3 regions of the Pseudomonas sp. WS 5071 genome follow, and region 1 is predicted to be linked to each of the others. Evidence: riboswitches for the same ligand, from Rfam matches in the RefSeq annotation. Region 1 holds a riboswitch; each other region holds the start of a gene.

The links. Region 1 has a riboswitch for cobalamin ahead of cobO (cob(I)yrinic acid a,c-diamide adenosyltransferase). Riboswitches for the same ligand answer to the same signal wherever they lie in the genome.
Region 2: it holds a riboswitch for cobalamin, as region 1 does, so the genes downstream of both, cobW (cobalamin biosynthesis protein CobW) here and cobO (cob(I)yrinic acid a,c-diamide adenosyltransferase) in region 1, are expected to answer to the same signal.
Region 3: it holds a riboswitch for cobalamin, as region 1 does, so the genes downstream of both, HBN61_RS10260 (CbtB domain-containing protein) here and cobO (cob(I)yrinic acid a,c-diamide adenosyltransferase) in region 1, are expected to answer to the same signal.

The regions. Positions count from the first base shown of each region.
Region 1 is NZ_JAAQWY010000032.1:33,965-40,518, reverse strand. It holds gene HBN61_RS18420 (C40 family peptidase) at 1-64, shown strand, start outside; gene HBN61_RS18415 (PQQ-dependent sugar dehydrogenase) at 132-1,439, opposite strand; cobalamin riboswitch at 1,565-1,807, shown strand; gene cobO (cob(I)yrinic acid a,c-diamide adenosyltransferase) at 1,889-2,500, shown strand; gene HBN61_RS18405 (cobyrinic acid a,c-diamide synthase CobB) at 2,511-3,824, shown strand; gene bluB (5,6-dimethylbenzimidazole synthase) at 3,821-4,471, shown strand; gene cbiB (adenosylcobinamide-phosphate synthase CbiB) at 4,468-5,376, shown strand; gene cobD (threonine-phosphate decarboxylase CobD) at 5,369-6,361, shown strand; gene HBN61_RS18385 (cobyric acid synthase) at 6,358-6,554, shown strand, end outside.
Region 2 is NZ_JAAQWY010000041.1:18,953-25,506, reverse strand. It holds gene cobN (cobaltochelatase subunit CobN) at 1-1,169, opposite strand, end outside; gene cobW (cobalamin biosynthesis protein CobW) at 1,173-2,240, opposite strand; cobalamin riboswitch at 2,334-2,532, opposite strand; gene HBN61_RS20585 (amidase) at 2,577-4,130, opposite strand; gene HBN61_RS20580 (coniferyl aldehyde dehydrogenase) at 4,200-5,636, opposite strand; gene HBN61_RS20575 (flavin reductase family protein) at 5,816-6,554, shown strand, end outside.
Region 3 is NZ_JAAQWY010000013.1:60,273-66,826, reverse strand. It holds gene nfuA (Fe-S biogenesis protein NfuA) at 1-217, shown strand, start outside; gene cobM (precorrin-4 C(11)-methyltransferase) at 311-1,057, opposite strand; gene HBN61_RS10270 (cobalamin biosynthesis protein) at 1,133-1,546, opposite strand; gene HBN61_RS10265 (CbtA family protein) at 1,543-2,244, opposite strand; gene HBN61_RS10260 (CbtB domain-containing protein) at 2,256-2,444, opposite strand; cobalamin riboswitch at 2,540-2,754, opposite strand; gene HBN61_RS10255 (response regulator) at 2,790-3,149, opposite strand; gene HBN61_RS10250 (response regulator) at 3,407-6,554, shown strand, end outside.

The DNA.
Region 1 (6,554 bases):
AAAAGCCTACCTGAATGCCAAGCGTGTACTGCCAACCGAGCAGCACCTGGCCCGCAACCCTTAAGCGGGCCTGTTATACAGAGAGAGGCTGTGATCACACAGCCTCTTTTTCTATTCCGGGCAGCAGTACCTTACTTCGCGGACACCCGCCAGATCTTGTTGCCGACATCATCTGCCACCAACAGATCTCCTTGCTTGTCGATCACTACGCCCACCGGACGGCCCATCGCTTTTTCATCGGCGGTGAGGAACCCGGTCAATACATCCATCGGCATCCCGGTCGGTTTGCCATCGGCAAACGGTACGAAAATGACTTTGTAACCGCTATGGGGTTTGCGATTCCATGAGCCGTGCTGGCCGACAAAAGCCCCTTCGGTGAAGTTCGGCAACTTGCTGCCGTCGGCAAAGCTCAACCCTAATGAAGCGGTGTGCGGGCCGAGTGCATAGTCAGGCGCTAGGGCTTTTGCTACTTGCTCAGGGTTTTGCGGATTCACCCTGGCATCGACGTGTTGACCGTAATAGCTGTAGGGCCAGCCATAAAAGCCACCGTCTTTGACAGACGTGATGTAGTCCGGCACCAGGTCGCTGCCAATCTCGTCGCGCTCATTGACTGCCGTCCAGAGTTTACCGGTCGACGGTTCCCAGCCCATGCCATTGGGGTTGCGCAAGCCGGACGCGAAAATGCGGTGGCTGCCGGTGGCGGGGTCCACTTCCCAGATCGCCGCGCGGCCTTCTTCCTTGTCCGTGCCGTTCTCGCCCACGTTGCTGTTAGAGCCAACGGTCACGTAGAGCTTCTTGCCATCGGGGCTGGCAATCACGTTTTTGGTCCAGTGGTGGTTCAGCGGGCCGCCTGGCAGGTCGACCACTTTGGTCGGCTGAGCGCTGATGCTGTCTTCACCGGCTTGGTACGGGAAGCGCAGCAGTTTGTCGGAGTCGGCCACGTACAGATCGTTGCCGACCAGGGCCATGCCAAATGGCGAGTTCAGGTTCTGCAAAAACACGCTGCGGGTTTCGGCGATGCCATCGTGATTGGCATCGCGTAACAGTGTGATCCGGTTCGCACTGGGCACGCCCGCGCCAGCTTTACCCATGACCTTTTCCATCACCCAGCCGCGAATCCCTTTACTGTCGTCCGGTTTGGGCGGGGCATTGGTTTCCGCCACCAGCACATCGCCGTTGGGCAGCACATACAGCCAGCGCGGGTGATCAAGGTCCTCGGCAAAGGCGCTGACCTGCAGGCCTTCGGCAGCAATCGGCTTGGCTCCCTGCGACCAACCCACGGCGGGGGCGATATTGACCGTCGGGATCAGCGTCTTGTTAGGTTCAGGCAGCTTGGGCGACGGGCCAGTGCCATCCGCCACTTGCAAAGTCGAACTCTCACCACAGGCGGCTAATCCTGCTGCAAGTACGATGACAACAGCGTGCTGGCGCTTGAGCATGTGAATCTCCATGAGTAGGGGTGTAAGTGATAGAGAAGCTTGGCGAGGCAAAGGTTCAGGGTAATGCCATTTTGCTGTGGGTATGTGCACTACCTTTAATTGACGCTCCCCCCCCAACCCTCTAACCTTCGCCGCTTGTTTCAGGTGCTCTGCAGCCATGGGCTGGCAGGGTGAAACAGGGAAGCCGGTGAGGGTTCAGGTGCAGTGCGCCGGGGCCACGATTCCGGCGCTGCCCCCGCAACGGTAAATGAGTCAACACCACGCTAAGTGCCACTGTGTCTGTTCACGGGAAGGCGCGCGGTCAGGGCTGCTTGTGTACAGGCGGCCCGCTCATGAGCCCGGAGACCGGCCTGACCCATCCAGCACCTCGCGGCGGGCGACGGTGTGTCGCTTTTGTTAAATCTCCCCCGCCTCCCGTTTGCTTTTTTCAGCCCCAACGGAGAGCTGCCATGAATGAATCCCCCGAACGCGACGAACGTCATCAGGCGCGCATGCTGCGCAAAAAAGCCGTCATGGACGAGCGCATTGCCAGCGCACCCAATGAGTGTGGTCTGCTGCTGGTGTTGACCGGCAACGGTAAAGGCAAGAGCAGCTCGGCCTTCGGCATGCTGGCCCGCGCCATGGGCCACGGCATGCAGTGTGGCGTGGTGCAGTTCATCAAGGGACGCAACAGCACCGGCGAAGAACTCTTCTTCCGTCGCTTCCCGGAGCAAGTGCGCTATCACGTGATGGGCGAGGGCTTTACCTGGGAGACGCAGGACCGTCAGCGCGACATCGCCGCTGCCGAGGCTGCGTGGGAAGTGTCCCGTGAAATGCTGCGTGATCCGTCCATCGGGCTGGTCGTGCTGGATGAGTTGAACATTGCGCTCAAACACGGCTATCTCGATCTGGAACAGGTGCTGACTGACCTGCAAGCCCGTCCGCCGATGCAGCACGTACTGGTCACCGGACGCTGTGCAAAACCTGAAATGATTGATCTGGCCGACACCGTGACGGAAATGAATGTGGTTAAACACGCTTTCCAGGCCGGCATCAAAGCCCAGAAAGGCATCGAACTGTGAGTGTTCAAGCATGAGAGAGTCGCGTCATTGCCCGGCGGTGTTGATCGCCGCGCCGGCTTCCGGTCAGGGCAAGACCACCGTTACCGCCGCTTTGGCCCGATTGCACCGCAATCAGGGGCGCAAGGTGCGGGTGTTTAAATGTGGCCCGGATTTCCTCGACCCGATGATTCTGGAGCGTGCCAGCGGTGCGCCGGTGTATCAGGTCGATTTGTGGATGGTGGGCGCGCAGGAAAGTCGACGTCTGCTGTGGGACGCCGCGGGTGAGGCAGACCTGATCCTGATTGAAGGGGTGATGGGGCTGTTTGATGGCACGCCGTCCAGCGCTGACCTGGCGCGTCACTTCGGGGTGCCGGTACTGGGCGTGATTGATGGCACCGCAATGGCTCAAACCTTCGGCGCCCTGGCGTTGGGGCTGGCGCGGTATCAGCCGGACCTGCCCTTTGCCGGTGTATTGGCCAATCGGGTGGGCACGGTGCGTCATGCGCAGTTGCTCGAAGGCAGTTTGACCGAAGGGTTGCGCTGGTATGGCGCGCTGTCCCGGGAAACCGGCATCGAATTGCCCAGTCGTCACTTGGGGCTGGTGCAGGCCAGCGAGTTGAATGACCTGGACGCACGCCTGGATGCGGCCGCCGACGCCCTCGCCAGCACCTGCGAGGTAGCGCTGCCACCCGCTGTTGAGTTCGCGGCGCCCGAGCCGGTAAAGGTCGAGCCATTGTTGGCGGGCGTCCGGATTGCCGTGGCGCGGGATGAAGCGTTCGCTTTTACATACGGCGCGAGCTTGGCTTTACTGCGCGACATGGGCGCTGAGCTGCTGTTCTTTTCGCCGATCCGCGACACGCAGCTTCCTGCGGCGCACAGCCTGTATTTGCCGGGAGGCTACCCGGAGTTGCATCACCTTGAGCTGTCGCGTAACCACGCGATGCTCGACGCGATTCGTGCTCACCACGCTGCAGGCAAGCCGTTACTGGCGGAGTGTGGCGGCATGCTCTACCTGCTCGATGCCTTGACGGATGTCGACGGCCAACGTGCTGAATTGGTGGGCGTGCTGACGGGGGAGGCAACCATGCAAAAGCGTCTCGCGGCACTGGCGTTGCAAGCTGTTGACATGCCCGAAGGCCTGCTGCGCGGTCATACCTATCACCACTCGCTGACCAGCACCGAGCTGCAACCCATTGCCCGCGGCCTAAGCCCTAACGGGGGGCGTGGCGCCGAAGCGGTGTATCGCGAAGGCCGTATGACGGCGTCTTATGTGCACTTTTACTTTCCCTCCAATCCCAAGGCCGTGGCTGCGCTGTTCGCGCCCTGTGCTGTGAAGGTGCCATGAGCGACAACGCATTCAGTTCCCAAGAGCGCGCAGCGGTGTATCGCGCCATCGCCGAGCGCCGCGATATGCGCCATTTCAGTGGGGGAACGGTCGCCCCCGAACTGCTGGCCCGCTTGCTCGAAGCGGCGCACCAAGCCCCCAGCGTGGGTTTGATGCAGCCGTGGCGGTTTATCCGCATCACCAACCGTGAACTGCGCGCCAAGGTTCAGGCGCTGGTGGAAGAGGAGCGTGTACGCACCGCACAAGCGCTGGGCGAGCGTTCTGATGAATTCATGACCCTTAAGGTCGAAGGCATCAACGACTGCGCCGAAGTGCTGGTTGCCGCATTAATGGACGATCGCGAGAAGCATATTTTCGGGCGCCGCACGTTGCCGGAGATGGACATGGCGTCGTTGTCCTGTGCCATTCAAAACCTGTGGCTGGCGGCCCGGGTTGAAGGGTTGGGCATGGGCTGGGTGTCGTTGTTCGAGCCGCAAGCACTGGCGGATCTGCTGGGCCTGCCTGCCGGCGCAAAACCGTTGGCGGTGTTGTGCCTGGGGCCGGTCGCGGCGTTTTATCCGGCGCCTATGCTGGTGCTGGAAGGGTGGGCGCAGGCGCGTCCTCTCAACGAATTGGTGTACGAGAACTATTGGGGGGTGAGCCCATGAGTGTGGCGTTGCTGTGCGTCGCCGGGGTGGCGTTGGACGCATTGCTGGGTGAGCCCAAACGCTGGCATCCGCTAGTTGCGTTCGGCCGTATGGCAGACCGCATCGAACAGCGTTTTAATTCCGGTGGACGTGGCTGGCGCAGTCACGGCGTGACCGCTTGGGTGTTGGCCGTGATCCCGTTGACGATTTTGGCCACGGCGTTGTCATGGCTGCCTTATATCGGTTGGCTGGTGGACATTCTGGCGCTGTATTGCGCGCTGGGCATGCGCAGCCTTGGCGAACACGTGCAACCTGTGGCTGAGGCGTTGCGCAGTCAGGATCTGGATCACGCCCGCACCCGTGTGGGTTATCTGGTCAGCCGCCAGACCAGCGAACTGGACTCGACCGAAGTGGCGCGGGCCGCCACCGAGTCGGTGCTGGAAAACGGCAGCGACGCGGTGTTTGCTGCGATTTTCTGGTTTGTCGTGGCGGGTGCTCCCGGCGTGGTGCTCTATCGTATGAGTAACACCCTCGATGCCATGTGGGGCTATCGCACTGAACGGTTCGAACGTTTTGGCTGGGCTGCTGCGCGCATCGACGATTTGCTTAACTACGTGCCTGCGCGTCTGGTCGCCCTGACCTACGCACTGCTGGGCAAAACTCGGCTCGCCATGCAGTGCTGGCGAACGCAGGCGCCGCACTGGGACAGCCCCAACGCGGGCCCGGTCATGGCGGCCGGTGCTGGCGCGCTGGGGGTCGCACTGGGTGGCCCGGCGATTTACCACGGTGAATTGCACGAGCGCCCGCAGTTGGGTGAAGGCCCGCCCGCCGACGCCGATTCCATCGGGCGCGGCTGGCAATTGGTGCAGCGTGGCGTGTGGCTGTGGCTGCTGATTCTGTGTGTCGGGAGTGAGTTTTATGCTTGAGCACGGTGGACGTTTGCGACAGGCAGCCCTGCAATACGGGATTGCCGAAGCTGACTGGCTGGACCTGTCCAGCGGTCTGGCGCCCTGGCCCTTCACAGTCCCTGTTATTCCCGAGCGGGCCTGGGCGCGCTTGCCCGAAACCGATGACGGTCTTGAACAGGCCGCGTGCAGCTATTACGGCGCCCCTGAAGTCTTGCCTGTGCCGGGTTCGCAATGTGCTATCCAGTTGCTGCCCCGTCTGCGTCGCAGTGGCAAGGTCGGCGTGCTGTCACCGTGTTATGCCGAGCATGCAGAGGCCTGGCGCCGCAACGGGCACATCGTGCGCGAAATCCTGGAGCAGGAAGTCGATTTTTATCTCGACACGCTGGACGTGCTGGTGGTGGTCAACCCCAATAATCCGACGGGCCTGAGCCTGTCACCCGAACGGTTGCTGGACTGGCATGCGCGCCTGGTACAGCGCGGCGGCTGGCTGGTGGTGGACGAAGCGTTCATGGACAACACCCCTGAGTTGAGCCTGGCGCCGCAGAGCCAGCGTACCGGCCTGATTGTGTTGCGTTCGTTCGGCAAGTTTTTCGGGCTGGCGGGGGTGCGTCTTGGCTTTGTGCTGGCGGAACTCAAGCTGCTCAAGTTGCTCGCTGAGCACGTCGGCCCGTGGGCTGTCAGCGGACCGACGCGGGTGCTGGGGCAAGCGTGCCTGCTCGACACCGAGGCGCATGCCCGGCAACGCCAGCGCAGCGAGCAGGCCAGCCAGCGTCTGGTGGCGATGCTCAGTCAGTACGGGTTGCCTGCACAGGGCGGCTGTGCACTGTTTCAGTGGCTGATCACCCCGCACGCTGAGCACCTCTACGACTTCATGGCCCGGCGCGGCATACTCCTGCGCCTGTTTGCCCATAACAGCAGCCTGCGTTTTGGCCTTCCCGCCGAGGAGGCCCATTGGCTGAAGCTGGACCTGGCTTTGCAGGCTTACACCAAGGAAATCCCATGAGCACGTTGATGGTGCAAGGCACCACGTCCGATGCGGGCAAAAGTACATTGGTAACGGCGTTGTGCCGTTGGTTGACCCGTCAAGGCGTGCGTGTGGTGCCTTTCAAGCCGCAGAACATGGCGCTCAACAGTGCGGTGACAGCTGAGGGCGGCGAGATCGGTCGCGCCCAGGCCGTTCAGGCGCAGGCTGCCGG
Region 2 (6,554 bases), on a different contig from region 1:
TCACGGGTCGGGTAATTGGCGAGGATCAACGCGATGCGCTTCTGCGGGTTGGGCACGCGGGCCAACTCAACCCAGCGTCGCGCCAGTTGCGCGACAAAGTCCATGCGCTCGGGCTGAGCGCGATAACACACCACATCTGACTGACTGCGCTCACTGCGCCAGGCCAGATCTTTAAAGCTGATGGGACGGCTGATGATGCGCCCGTCCAGCTCCGGCAACGCGATGTGCATGGCCAGGTCGCGCGGGCCAAGCCCTTGTTCACTGGCACGCCAGCCGGGTTCGTTGTCCTGGGCGCAAATTGCCTGAATCACCGGGATGTCGCGCCGGAACGGCCGCAGGTGCGGAGCCTCCGGACTGGACTGAGCGAAACCGGTGGTGTTGAGAATGACGGCGGCGTCGACCTCATCCAGCAGGTCTTGCACCACCGCCAGGCACCCCGGTTCCTTGAGGCTGGCCACGGCAAGGGGTAACGGATTGATCCCCGCTGCTTGCAGGCGTTGGCAAAACACATCCACAAAGCCGGTGTTGGCCGCTTGCAAATGCGAGCGATAAAACAGCAAGGCGGCCACGGGCAAGCCGGGCTGCCAATCTGCCTGCCAGTCGCTGAGCTGCGGGTTGGGGTGCACCGGGTGATAAATCGCAGTACGCGGCAGGGCCTGCGGCTCGCCCCACGGGTAAGCGCGCCCCAGCCATTGGCTAGCGAGGCAGTTGTAGAGTTGCAGTGCGTTATGCCGCCCGCCCTGACGCAAAAAATGCCAAAGGCGTTCAGCCTGTTCGGCGGGCACTGTGCTCAGCGCGCTGAGCTCAGGGTCCGGTCGGTCGTCGCCGGGCACCAGGATCAAGGTCACGCCGCGCTCGGCCAACTGCATCAACTGTTCGATGCCATAGCGCCAATAGCCAATCCCGCCATGCAACGACAGCAGGATGACCTTGGCGTGTTGCAGCACCTGATCGACATACAGGTCGACCGAGGCGTGATTCTGAACCTGCATCGGGTTGGCCAAGCGCAGGCTCGGGTAATCTTCAGGCAATTGCTGCGCCGCTTCGGCCAGCAATGCCAGGCTTGAGTCGCCGCTGCACAGGATTACCAGCTCGGCGGGGGTTTGCCCCAAGTCAGCAATGTTGTCGTCCGATACAAAGCCACCGGGCTGGGTCCTGAGCAAATGCATGGCTTATGCGCTCAGTGCTGTGCGCAGGGTGGATTCCAGCAGCGCGGCGTCCAGGTCCTGGCCAATCAGTACCAGCTTGGTGACGCGGTTCTCATCCGCCGCCCAGGCGCGGTCGAAGTGCTTGTCAAAGCGGGTGCCCACGCCCTGAATCAACAAGCGCATCGGCTTGCCCGGGATCGCGGCAAAACCCTTGACCCGCAGGATGCCGTGCCGGATCACCAACTGCGTCAGGGCATCCAGCAACACGCGCTCTTCGGCTTGGGGCAGTTCAATGGAAATGGAGTCGAATGCGTCGTGATCGTGGTCGTCGTGGTCATCGCCTTCATGGTGATGATCGTGATGGCTGTGGCGACTGTCGATGTGCGCTTCCGAGCTGTTACCCAGCCCCAGCAGCACGTCGAGCGGCAAACGGCCACTGCTGGCTTCGATCACTTTCACTGCAGGCGGCAGTTCTTCAGCGACTTCCAGACGCACCTTGGCCAGGTCTTCAGGGCTGATCAGGTCGGCTTTGTTGAGGATGACCAAGTCGGCGCTGGCCAATTGGTCGGCAAACAGCTCATGCAGCGGCGACTCGTGGTCCAGGTTCGGGTCGAGTTTGCGCTGGGCATCCACCTGATCCGGGAAGGCAGCAAAGGTACCCGCTGCCACGGCCGGGCTGTCGACCACGGTAATTACCGCATCGACTGTGCAGGCGCTGCGGATTTCGGGCCATTGAAACGCTTGGACCAGCGGCTTTGGTAGCGCCAGGCCGGAGGTTTCGATCAAGATGTGGTCGATGTCGCCGCGACGCGCCACCAGCTCGCGCATCACCGGGAAGAATTCTTCCTGAACGGTGCAGCACAGGCAGCCGTTGGCCAGTTCATACACGCGGCCGTTGGCTTCTTCTTCGGTACACCCGATGGAGCACTGTTTGAGGATTTCGCCATCAATGCCCAACTCGCCGAACTCGTTAACGATAACGGCAATGCGACGGCCCTGCGCGTTGTCCAGCATGTGACGCAGCAAGGTGGTTTTGCCCGAGCCGAGGAAGCCGGTGACGATGGTGACGGGTGTTTTGGCCAGTGTTTTCATCGGATGCCCTTTGGCAAAGCGGCGGGCATACGGGACGACGGCCGCACGCACTGCACGGCCGTATTCGCCACCGGATCACCCCGCCCGGTTGAAGTAAAAAACGCTCACGAGGCAGGTCTCCTGGCTGACGGCTGGCAGCAGCCGGTGGCTGCGCCTTTCCTTGCGCCTTCCCGCTCCAGGGAGCAGTGGCACTGCAAGGCAATTGACCGTTTACAGTTGCGGGGGCAGCCGCGGCTTACCGCGTTCCCTTCTTAGCTTCGCGACGCGAAGAACCTCGAACGCGCAAGGCTACGCAGTGCGTTGTAACAGGTCAATGTCAAGACGCGGGCCGGTGCATCAAAGGGTGGGCAATTTGGCCCACGGGTGCGCCTGTTCCAGCTGCGCACTCAGGCGCAGCAGCACATCCTCCCCGCCCATCGGGGCGGTCAGCATCATGCCAATGGGCATGCCAGTGCCACTCATGCCCACCGGCAGCGAGATGGCTGGCTGCCCGCTGACATTGGCCAGCACGGTAAACCCGGCACTGCCCATGGCGTTGTGGGCATAACTGTCCCAGGGCTGATCGAGGCTCAGCAACCCCAGCTCCGGTGTGACGTTAGCAGTGACCGGCGACAGGATCACGTCGCGCTGCCGGAACTGCTCCTCCATGTGGCCACCTATAGACTCGAACGACTGGCGGGCGCGGTACAACGCTTCGCCGGTCACTTTTTGCGCGTTGCCCAACACCACGTGCGTAATGCGCTCTAGATCTTCAGGTGTCGCACTGCGCCCCAGCGCCTGCTCGCGGTCGTGGACCAGGCTCAGCAGTGCGTCACCGATCACTGCGCCATGAGCCCCAAACAGTTGCCGTGGATCAACGTGCAAACGCACAGGCTCTACGTGGTGGCCCAATGCCGACAAGCGCTGAGCGGTTTCATCCAGTACCCGGGCGACGTCAGGGTCAAGTGGCGCACCGGTCAGCGAATCGGTTACCATACCGATTCGCAAGCGCCCCGGCGCGGCCTGCAACTCCTCGACGTAAGGCCGGGCCAGGGGTTTCGTCCAATACGGGCTACCGGCTTCATGGCCCTGCCCTGCGTCCAGAAACAACGCCATGTCCCGCACGTTGCGCGACACCACGTTGCCGACACTGGCGCCAAACCAGCCTTCGAACTTGCCCGGCCCGCTGGGCGTGCGATAACGCCCAGGCTTGAGCCCCACCAATCCGCAATACGAGGCCGGAATCCGAATCGAACCGCCGCCATCGGTGGCATGCGCGACGGGCACAATCCCGGCCGCCACCGCCGCCGCGGCCCCGCCGGAAGAGCCGCCCGCACTCATGGCCAGGTTCCACGGATTGCGGGTTTGCCCCCACAACAACGACTCGGTGGTCGTGGTCAGGCCGAATTCCGGGCACGTGGTTTTGCCAAACGGTACGGCGCCGGCCGCTTGATAACGGGCAATCAAGGTACTGGTATAAGGTGCCGCGTCAGCATCCTTGAACAAGCGGCAGCCATTGGTGGTGGGCGTACCCTGCAGATAAGTATTGAGGTCTTTAACCAGAATCGGCACGCCAGCCAGGCTTCCGGAAGTGGACGTACCATTGCCCTGACGGGTCTTGAGCAAGGTTGTGGCGTATTCATCGTGACGCAGGTTGACCGCGTTTACGTTGGGGTTGACCGCATCACAGCGCGCCATCGCCGCTGCCAGCAACGCCTGCGGGCTGACCTCGCCCTTGCGCACGGCATCAGCCATGCCCCAGGCATCCAGCTTCAGGTAATCGGTTTGCGACAGCGCATTGCTGTCAGCCGCCTGGGCAAAACGGCCCAACAGCCCGGCACCCACTGCCACGGCTCCGGCCTTGAGCACATGGCGGCGTGGCCAGCCAGCCGGGGGTTGCAGTTCATCCATGGACACAGGGGGCTTTGGCACAGTCATTCTCCAGCTGGGTGGTTGTGTTGGGGGCCGCACGCGGTGTAATCAATCGGCCGTGACCATCGATTGCATCGTCGGTAAAAAGTGTTCGCCATAGGGCGGCAACAGCCCCCACTCACGACGCGGGTCGTTGGCAGGCGCCTTGAACACCGTGCGCATGTGACTGAATTCGAGGAAACCTTCACGGCCGTGATAATGGCCCATGCCGGACGCGCCAATGCCGCCGAAGGGTGCATCGTGCAGCGCGGCGTGCATCATCACGTCATTGATCGTCACGCCACCGGACCAGGTGTGTTGCAACACGTACCGTTGCTCTTCTTCACTCTGGCCAAAGTAATACAGCGCCAAGGGACGCTCGCGGCTGTGAATGTCTGCCAGCGCCTCGTCCAGCTGCGCGTATGGCAGCACCACCAGCGCCGGACCAAAGATTTCTTCGTGCAAAATCTGGCTGTCGCGAGGCGGGTTCACCACCACCTGCAAAGGCCGACGCCGCTGCTGCTCATCCACCGGCAACGGTTGCGGAAAGCTCTCGACGCGTGCGCCGCGGTCTCGGGCGTCCTGCACGTAGCCTTCGACGCGCTGCAAGTGCCGGGCGTTAATCACCGCCACCACGTCCGGGTTGTCGTCGATGCGCGGGAACAATTCGCCATAAGCGGTGCGCAGCGCGCCCAGAAAGTCATCCAGCAACCCCTGCGGTACGTACACCACATCCGGGTTAATACAGATCTGCCCGCCGTTATTGCCCTTGGCAGCTGCAATGCTAAACGCCGCTTTGGCCAGGTCGGCTGTGTGCGAGATGATGACGGGCGATTTGCCACCCAATTCCAGCGTCAACGGCACCAGGTTAAGGGCCGCATTGCGCATCACGGAACGCGCTACCGCCGTGCTGCCGGTGAACACCAAATGATCGAACGGCTGCGAGGTGAAGACCTGCGCCAGCTCGGCATCACCGTTAACCACCGCCACTTCAAGGGGGTCGAACAGCTCGGCAAACGCTCGGGCCACCACCGCGGCGGTGCGCGGCACCACCTCGGAGGGTTTTAGAATGGCCCGATTACCCGCCGCCAGCACACACGCCAACGGGCTGAGCAACGTAAACAGTGGCGCATTCCAGGTGCCGATAATGCCGACGCTGCCCTTGGGCTGGTGCATCACCCACGCCTTGGCGCCCAACTGGCCGTAGGGTGCAAAGACCTCACGGGGTTCGTCTTCCATCCAGTGCTCAAGGTGGTCGCGGGCGTACTTGAGTGAGGCCAGCGAACCGATCACGTCGTTCATCAGCGAAAACCCTTGGGGCCTGCCGCCAAAGTCCGCGTCCATAGCATCCACCAAGGGTTGCTGATAGCGCACCACCAGGTCGATCACTCGTTGCAGACGCTCCCGACGCTGTTCAGCGCTGACGTGACCGTGGGCGATAAACGCCTCCTTTTGGGCCGTTAACACCTGCGACAGTTGCTCGGGAGTGGCGAAGATGGAGGTCATGGGCAAGTCCTGTGAAAAAAACCGGCGGGTTAGTGACGTGGAAACTAGCCAATCGCGGTGCCAAAAGCCTCGTCCGATCGGACGATAATCGGCCGACTACGTTAGTCCGTTGAGACGATGTAGTGCGTGGCCTGGCGGCGAATACTGCACGCACGAAAATTCAATCCATGAGGTTCGTCATGGCAATGCAAAGCAGCTTCGACCCGCAGGCGTTCCGCACGGCGCTGGGCACGTTCACCACCGGGGTGACGATCATCACCACACAGGCGGAAGACGGCTCGCCCATCGGCATCACCGCCAACAGCTTCAACTCGGTCTCACTCAACCCGCCTCTGGTGTTGTGGAGCCTGGCCAAGACCGCGCGCAGCCTGCCGGTCTTTACCAGCGGCAAACACTGGAACGTGCACGTGCTCTCCACTGAGCAGGAGCCGCTGTCAGGTCGTTTTGCCATGCAGGGCGAGAACAAGTTCGCAGAAATCCAGCTCGACAACGGCATCAGTGAGGCCCCGTTGTTACAGGACTGCACGGCACGTTTTCAGTGCCGTACCGCGTTCCAGTACGAAGGCGGCGACCACGTGATTTTTGTCGGGGAAGTGCTCGCTTTCGATCACAGCGACCGCGCCCCGCTTGCGTTCCAGAGCGGGCAATATGCCCTGGCCACGCGCAAACCCCGCAGTGAACTGCGTCTGGCCACCACCCCGCCGCCACCCGAGTGCAGCTACACCGAGGACTTGCTCGGGTACTTGCTCGGGCGTGCGCACTACCAATTGCTGGACGCCTTGCACCGTTTGCTGAGCAATCAGCAACTGGACGAACACGCGTTTTTCATCCTCTCGGTGCTGTGCATCCGTGACAACCTCAGCCTGTCCGAAATCAACACCTTCGTCAGCTATACAGGCCACGTCGTGACGGCCGCCA
Region 3 (6,554 bases), on a different contig from region 1:
TCCCGGCCTGGCCAGTCACGGCGGTCAGGTCAGCCTGATTGAAGTGGTTGAAGACGGTATTGCGGTCCTCAAGTTCGGCGGCGGTTGTCAGGGATGCGGCCAGGCCGACGTGACGCTGCGCGAAGGTATCGAACGCACGTTGCTGGAGCGTATTCCCGAGCTCAAGGGTGTGCGTGACGTGACCGATCACTCGCAGAAAGAAAACGCCTACTACTGAGTTAACAGTCGCAAGGTGTTCGCTGCGAGCAGCATAAAAAACGGTGCCCCGTGAGCACCGTTTTTTTATGCCTGTGTTTTACGCGGGCGACTGTCAGGGGCGATACACGTGCGCGTGCCCAGCCCGGTAAAGCGAAGACTCGCTGAAGCTGTCGTTGGCCAGCACACGACCGACCAGAATCAATGCCGTGCGCCTGAACCCTTTGGCTTGAACCCGCTGCACAATGTCAGCGAGGGTGCCGGTGACTGCATCTTGATCAGGCCAACTGGCACGGTGGATCACCGCAATCGGGCAGTCACTGCCGTAATGCGGGGTCAGCTCGGCCACGATGCTGTCCAGGTTTTTAACCCCCAGGTGAATGGCCATGGTTGCTTTATGGCTGGCCAGACTCGCCAGCTCTTCGCCTGCAGGCATCACGGTTTTTTCCGCGTATCGGGTCAGAATCACCGTCTGCGAGATGTCTGGCAACGTCAGTTCGGCTTCCAGCAGAGCGGCGCAGGCGGCGGTCGCCGTGACCCCTGGGATGATTTCAAACGCAATGCCCAGCGCCCGCAGGCAGCGGATTTGCTCGCCGATTGCGCCATACAGGCTGGGGTCGCCTGAATGCACGCGGGCCACGTCCTGGCCTTGAGCGTCGGCAGCGGTGATGTGCGCGATGATTTGTTCCAGATGCAACTGGGCGCTATTAATCACCCGTTCGGCCTGATGGCCTTCCAGCACTGCGGCGGGCACCAGTGAACCGGCATAAATGATCACCGGACAGCTGCGGATCAGGCGCTGGCCTTTGACCGTGATCAGCTCTGGATCGCCGGGGCCGGCCCCGATGAAATAAACAGTCATGGCAGTCTCTTGAACGATACAAAACAGAGCGCCGCTTGAACAACGCTCATAGTGAGGCGGTGGAGTATCGCCTGATTACAGCCCGGTCGCTAACGCAAACGTCGCGTTATCAGAGGTTTGGCGAGTGACCCGCAGCGTCGCGCGTTGACCGGTCACTCGCTCGCAGAGGGCCAGTGCAGCACTTTCAGCCACCCCGAAACAGCCCGTGTGGGCGTACGAAACCGGTGACTGGTGACTGAGCCGGGGGGCAAACACGGCAAGCTGCTGTGCACTGAATACCTCGAAGGGCAGTTTCAACTGCTGCGCCAACTGGATCAGGCCGGGCTCGTCCCGTTTTGAATCAATACTGGCCAAGGCCCGTATTGCACTGAGCGCGATCCCGGCATGGTTCAGAGACTCATTCATGAGCGTCAACAGTTCTTCAGCACTGCAGCCGCGCCGACAGCCCAGCCCGGCCACGAGGGTTTGCGGGGTGGGCGGCGGCGTCATGCAGCGTACTGGCCATCAGTCTTGCGCCGGAACCACCACGCGCTGATAACCCCCAGTGCCAGCCAAAAGGCAGCGTTGGTCAATTGCGAAGCCACCTTGAACTGCGTTTCAAGTGCTTGCGGTGCCAGGCTGGCGTGGACCAGCGGCTGTGGCGCGCCCATGACATGAGGCATGACCAGAATCACCACCCCTAGCACTTTTAGCGCGCAGTGCCTGCCAAATACCACGAGTGCAATCGCAACGGCTGTCGACGCGGCGGTACTGACCCACCAGATCTGGCGTTGCAGCAAATCAGCCGCAGCCGTGCCGGGTAGTTCCGGCGGCAGTCCCAGTGTTGGGGCGAGACAAAATGTGGCATATCCAGCCAGCCCCCACAGCACCCCTTGAGAGGTACGGGTCGGCGTTCGCAGTGTGTAGAGGCCTGCGAGCATCAACGCGAATCCCACGGCGACCACCAAATTGGCACCGGTGGTCGACACCAGGCGCTGCCAGCCATCCTCGGGTTCCCAGGCTTCAGCGGCATGGGTGTGGCCGGGCAGGGCGGAGTCAGCGTGTTCATGCGTGTGACCCGCAGCAGGCGTCTCGAAGGTTTCTGCTTCAAGGATCAGTGGCGCCACCCAAAAGCTTTGCAACAGCGTCAATAACAGGGCAGCCAGCAAACCGGTAAAACCGGCGGTTTGAATGATGCGCTTCATCATGGGCTCGCCTCTCAATGGCACGGGAAGGCAGCGCTGTGACGCGTGTCGTGTGCGGCATTGTGCACCGCGTCAATATGGGAAAAGCCCGCGAAGTAAACGAGAAACGCCCCAAGCACGGTTGCGCCGACAGCCGCTACGATACGCTGGCTGTGAGTGGCGGTGGTGGCTGCGGATTGTGTACGGCTGGTGCTGACTGACATGGCGCTTCCCTCTGGTGAGCAGCGGGCGAAAAAGCGCAAGAAAACCCCGCGAACGGTGCTCGCAGGCTTTAACAGCGCCCGCCCACCGCGGGTTTGTTATTCGATATGAGCAGGCCGGTCTCCGGGCTCACAAGGGGTTCAAGTCATCTGAACCTGCGAACATCACCTTCCCATGCATGAGCACAGTGGCTTCGATGTTCCGCTTGTTTACCGTTGCGGGGGCAGCACCGGACTGATCAAGGCGATGAACGCCTGACGCACCGGTTTCCCGTTTCACCCTGTGAAGGGCACCTGATACAAGATGTGTAGGAGAGCATGACAGCGGTGGACGCGTCAATTCACGTCTCAGGCAAGAAGGCTCTTGACCTTGTCGCGCAACTGATCGATCGAAAAGGGCTTGGCGATCACCGAGGTGTTGCCCACGGTATCTATGCTCTCGGCATAGCCGCTGGCGAACAGAATTGGCAATGAGGGGCGTAATGTCTGCGCCTGTTTAGCCAGTTCTCGGCCATCCATCCCCGGAAGTCCGACATCGGTCATCAGCAGATCAATGACTTGCTTCGCATCGCCTATATAGGTCAGTGCACATTCACTGCCATCAGCTTCCAGTACATTGAATTCGAGTTCTTCCAGCACATCCACAATCAGCATGCGAACAATGGCATCGTCTTCAACAACGAGGATGGTGGAGGGTGTTGCAGACATAGTGGGTATCCCGAAAAAATGTGAATGCGGGTGAAGGCCAAAAAGCATCGGCTTGCACTATCAGTAAGCTGCAACCGCGCACAAGTTCCCGTCGTTGTACGAAAAACTCCTTCGTACAAGGTGTGCAAGGATAGCTGTATGTAGCTTTTCAGTGCAGCTCTTTGTACGAATATGTACTTATTTGAGGAAGAAAATAGATTGTTTGCTCGGTAATCCGGCAAACTTACGGTTTTTTACACTGTTCACGGGCCAGAAAAATGAATGCACCTGCATCGGTTGATGAGCAAAGCTTTCGCAAACTCCTGAGTCGCAACGTCGGTTTGCCCTTGGGTGTCGGCGTGCTCAGCGCCGTCTTGTTTGTGGTGATGATCAGCTATCTGCTATCGGTCATACAGTGGTTGCAGCACACCGATCGCGTTATCAATAACGCGAACGAGGCGATCAAGCTCACCGTTGACCTTGAAACCGGCATGCGCGGCTACCTGATTACTGGCGACGAGCATTTTCTGGACCCGTATGAAGTCGCCAGGCCCCAAGTCCTTGCACAACTGCGGGGTTTGCAGGAGCTGGTCAGCGACAACCCGCAGCAGGTGGACCGCCTCAAACGTCTTGAAGCGCTGCAAAATGACTGGAGTCAGTACGCTCAAGCGATGATAGACCTGCGCCGCAGTAATGGTGATTACCGGGGCGCAGTGCAGTCTGGGCGCGGCAAGCGTCTGACCGATCAGGTGCGCAAGGAATTCGACGAATTCATTGCCATGGAGCAACAGCTGCGTGTCGACCGCAATGATGCCGTGAGCCGCACAACGTTTCTGGTCATCGGCCTGTACTTGCTTTTCGTATTAGGTCTGAGCGGCTTCCTGGCGTATATCGGGCGTCGTGACCTGGTCAATCTGTCAAAAAGCTACAGCGATACCCTCGAAGCGCAGGTCAGGAGTGCGCAACGCCTTGAGCAGCAGGCCTGGCTGCGCAACGGGCAGACCGAGCTTGCAGAACAGGTGTTGGGGCGTCTGACCCTTAACATGCTGGGTCGCAACATTTTGCAATTCTGCGCTCAGTACTTGGGCTCAGTGGTCGCAGCAGTTTACGTGCGTGAAGACCATGGCGGCCTCAAGCGTGTGGCCAGTTATGGTTTTTCCCGCGAGCACGAGTTGCAGGATCAACTGATTCACAACGACGAAGGGATTGTGGGCCAGGCGGCGCAGCAAGATAAATTGATTCGTCTGGACAATGTCCCCGAGGGTTACTTCAAGGTCAGTTCCGGGCTCGGCGAAGGCAGCCCACGCAGCGTGCTGGTCGTGCCTACCAGTGACGATGACCGGGTCAATGGCGTGATCGAGCTGGGCTTTTTGCGGCCGTTGACTGAGCGCGACATCGAGTTGTTCGAGTTGATTGCCGACAACATTGGCACCTCGATTGAAGCGGCACGCTACCGTCAGCGCTTGCAAGAAGTGCTGGCTGAAACCCAGCAACTCAATGAAGAGTTGCAGGTGCAGCAAGAAGAACTCAAAACCGCGAATGAAGAGCTGGAAGAGCAGTCGCGCATCCTCAAGGAATCTCAGACGCACTTGGAAACCCAGCAAGCCGAACTGGAGCAGACCAACGAGCAGTTAGCCGATCAGGCATTGGCACTCGCAGCCCAGCGCGACGCAATGGACCAGAAAAACACCGAGTTGAATCATGCTCAGGTGCAATTGGAGGAGCGTGCCGAAGAGTTGCAGCGCTCCAGCAAGTACAAGTCCGAGTTCCTGGCCAACATGTCGCACGAGCTGCGCACACCGCTCAATAGCTCGCTGATTCTGGCCAAATTGCTGTCGGAAAATCCGCATGAAAACCTGACCGCCGAACAAGTGAAATTTGCCGAGTCGATCTACTCGGCGGGCAATGACTTGCTCAACTTGATTAACGACATTCTGGATATTTCGAAGGTCGAAGCCGGCAAGCTCGAAGTGCGCCCTGAAAACACCAGCGTCCCGCGTTTGGTGGACGGTCTGCGAAGCATGTTCCAACCGCTGGCCGGGGAAAAGGCGCTGGATTTCCAGGTCGAACTGCAACCCGGTACCCCGCAGATGATCTTCACAGACCGTCAGCGACTGGAGCAGATTCTGAAAAACCTGCTGTCCAATGCGATCAAGTTCACCGAAAAAGGCCAAGTGAGCCTTACGGTGTCGCGTCAACCGAGCGAAGGCATTGCCTTCACCGTGCGTGATTCCGGGATCGGCATTGCGGCCGAGCAGCAGGAAAGCATTTTTGAAGCGTTCCGCCAGGCCGACGGCACCACCAACCGCCGCTATGGCGGAACGGGGTTGGGGCTGTCCATTTCCCGCGATCTGGCCAACTTGCTGGGAGGCTCCATCAGCGTGACCAGCGAGCCGGGGCAGGGCAGTATTTTCACGCTGACTCTGCCTGAACAGTTTGTTGAGCACGATGAGCCGTATGCACCCGCCCTGGTGGCCGAGCCGGTCAAAACCCTGACTGCCGTGACGCCCCCCGTCGCGCCACCCATGGCAAGCGTCCCGAACGTCGAGATTCCGCGCTTTATGGATGATCGCGAAAAGGCACCCTTTACCACGCGTTGCATTCTGGTGATTGAAGATGAGCCAAATTTTGCGCGCATCCTCTTCGATCTGGCGCATGAGTTGGGCTATCAGTGCCTGGTGGCCCATGGTGCCGACGAAGGCTTCAGCCTCGCAGCCGAGTTCATCCCTGATGCGATCCTGCTCGACATGCGCTTGCCCGACCACTCCGGCCTGACGGTGTTGCAACGTCTCAAGGAGCAGGCGTCTACCCGGCACATTCCGGTGCACGTGATTTCAGTCGAGGACCGGGTCGAAGCGGCCATGCACATGGGGGCCGTGGGGTATGCCGTCAAGCCCACCACCCGCGAAGAGCTCAAAGACGTATTCGCACGCCTTGAAGCCAAGCTCACGCAGAAAGTTAAACGGGTGTTGCTGGTAGAGGACGACGATTTACAACGCGACAGCATTGCTCGCCTGATCGGCGACGATGACATCGAGATCACCGCAGTAGGGTATGCACAGGAAGCGCTGGATTTGCTGCGCTCGAACATTTACGACTGCATGATCATCGACCTCAAGTTACCGGACATGCTCGGCGGTGATCTGCTCAAGCGCATGTCCACCGAAGATATTTGTTCGTTCCCGCCGGTCATTGTGTACACCGGGCGTAACCTGACCCGTGATGAAGAGGCCGAGCTGCGCAAATACTCGCGTTCGATCATCATCAAGGGTGCCCGCTCGCCCGAGCGTCTGCTTGATGAAGTGACTTTATTTCTGCACAAAGTCGAATCCCAGTTGTCCCATGAACGCCAGACAATGCTCAAGACCGCGCGTAGCCGCGACAAAGTGTTTGAAGGGCGCAAAATTTTACTGGTCGACGACGATG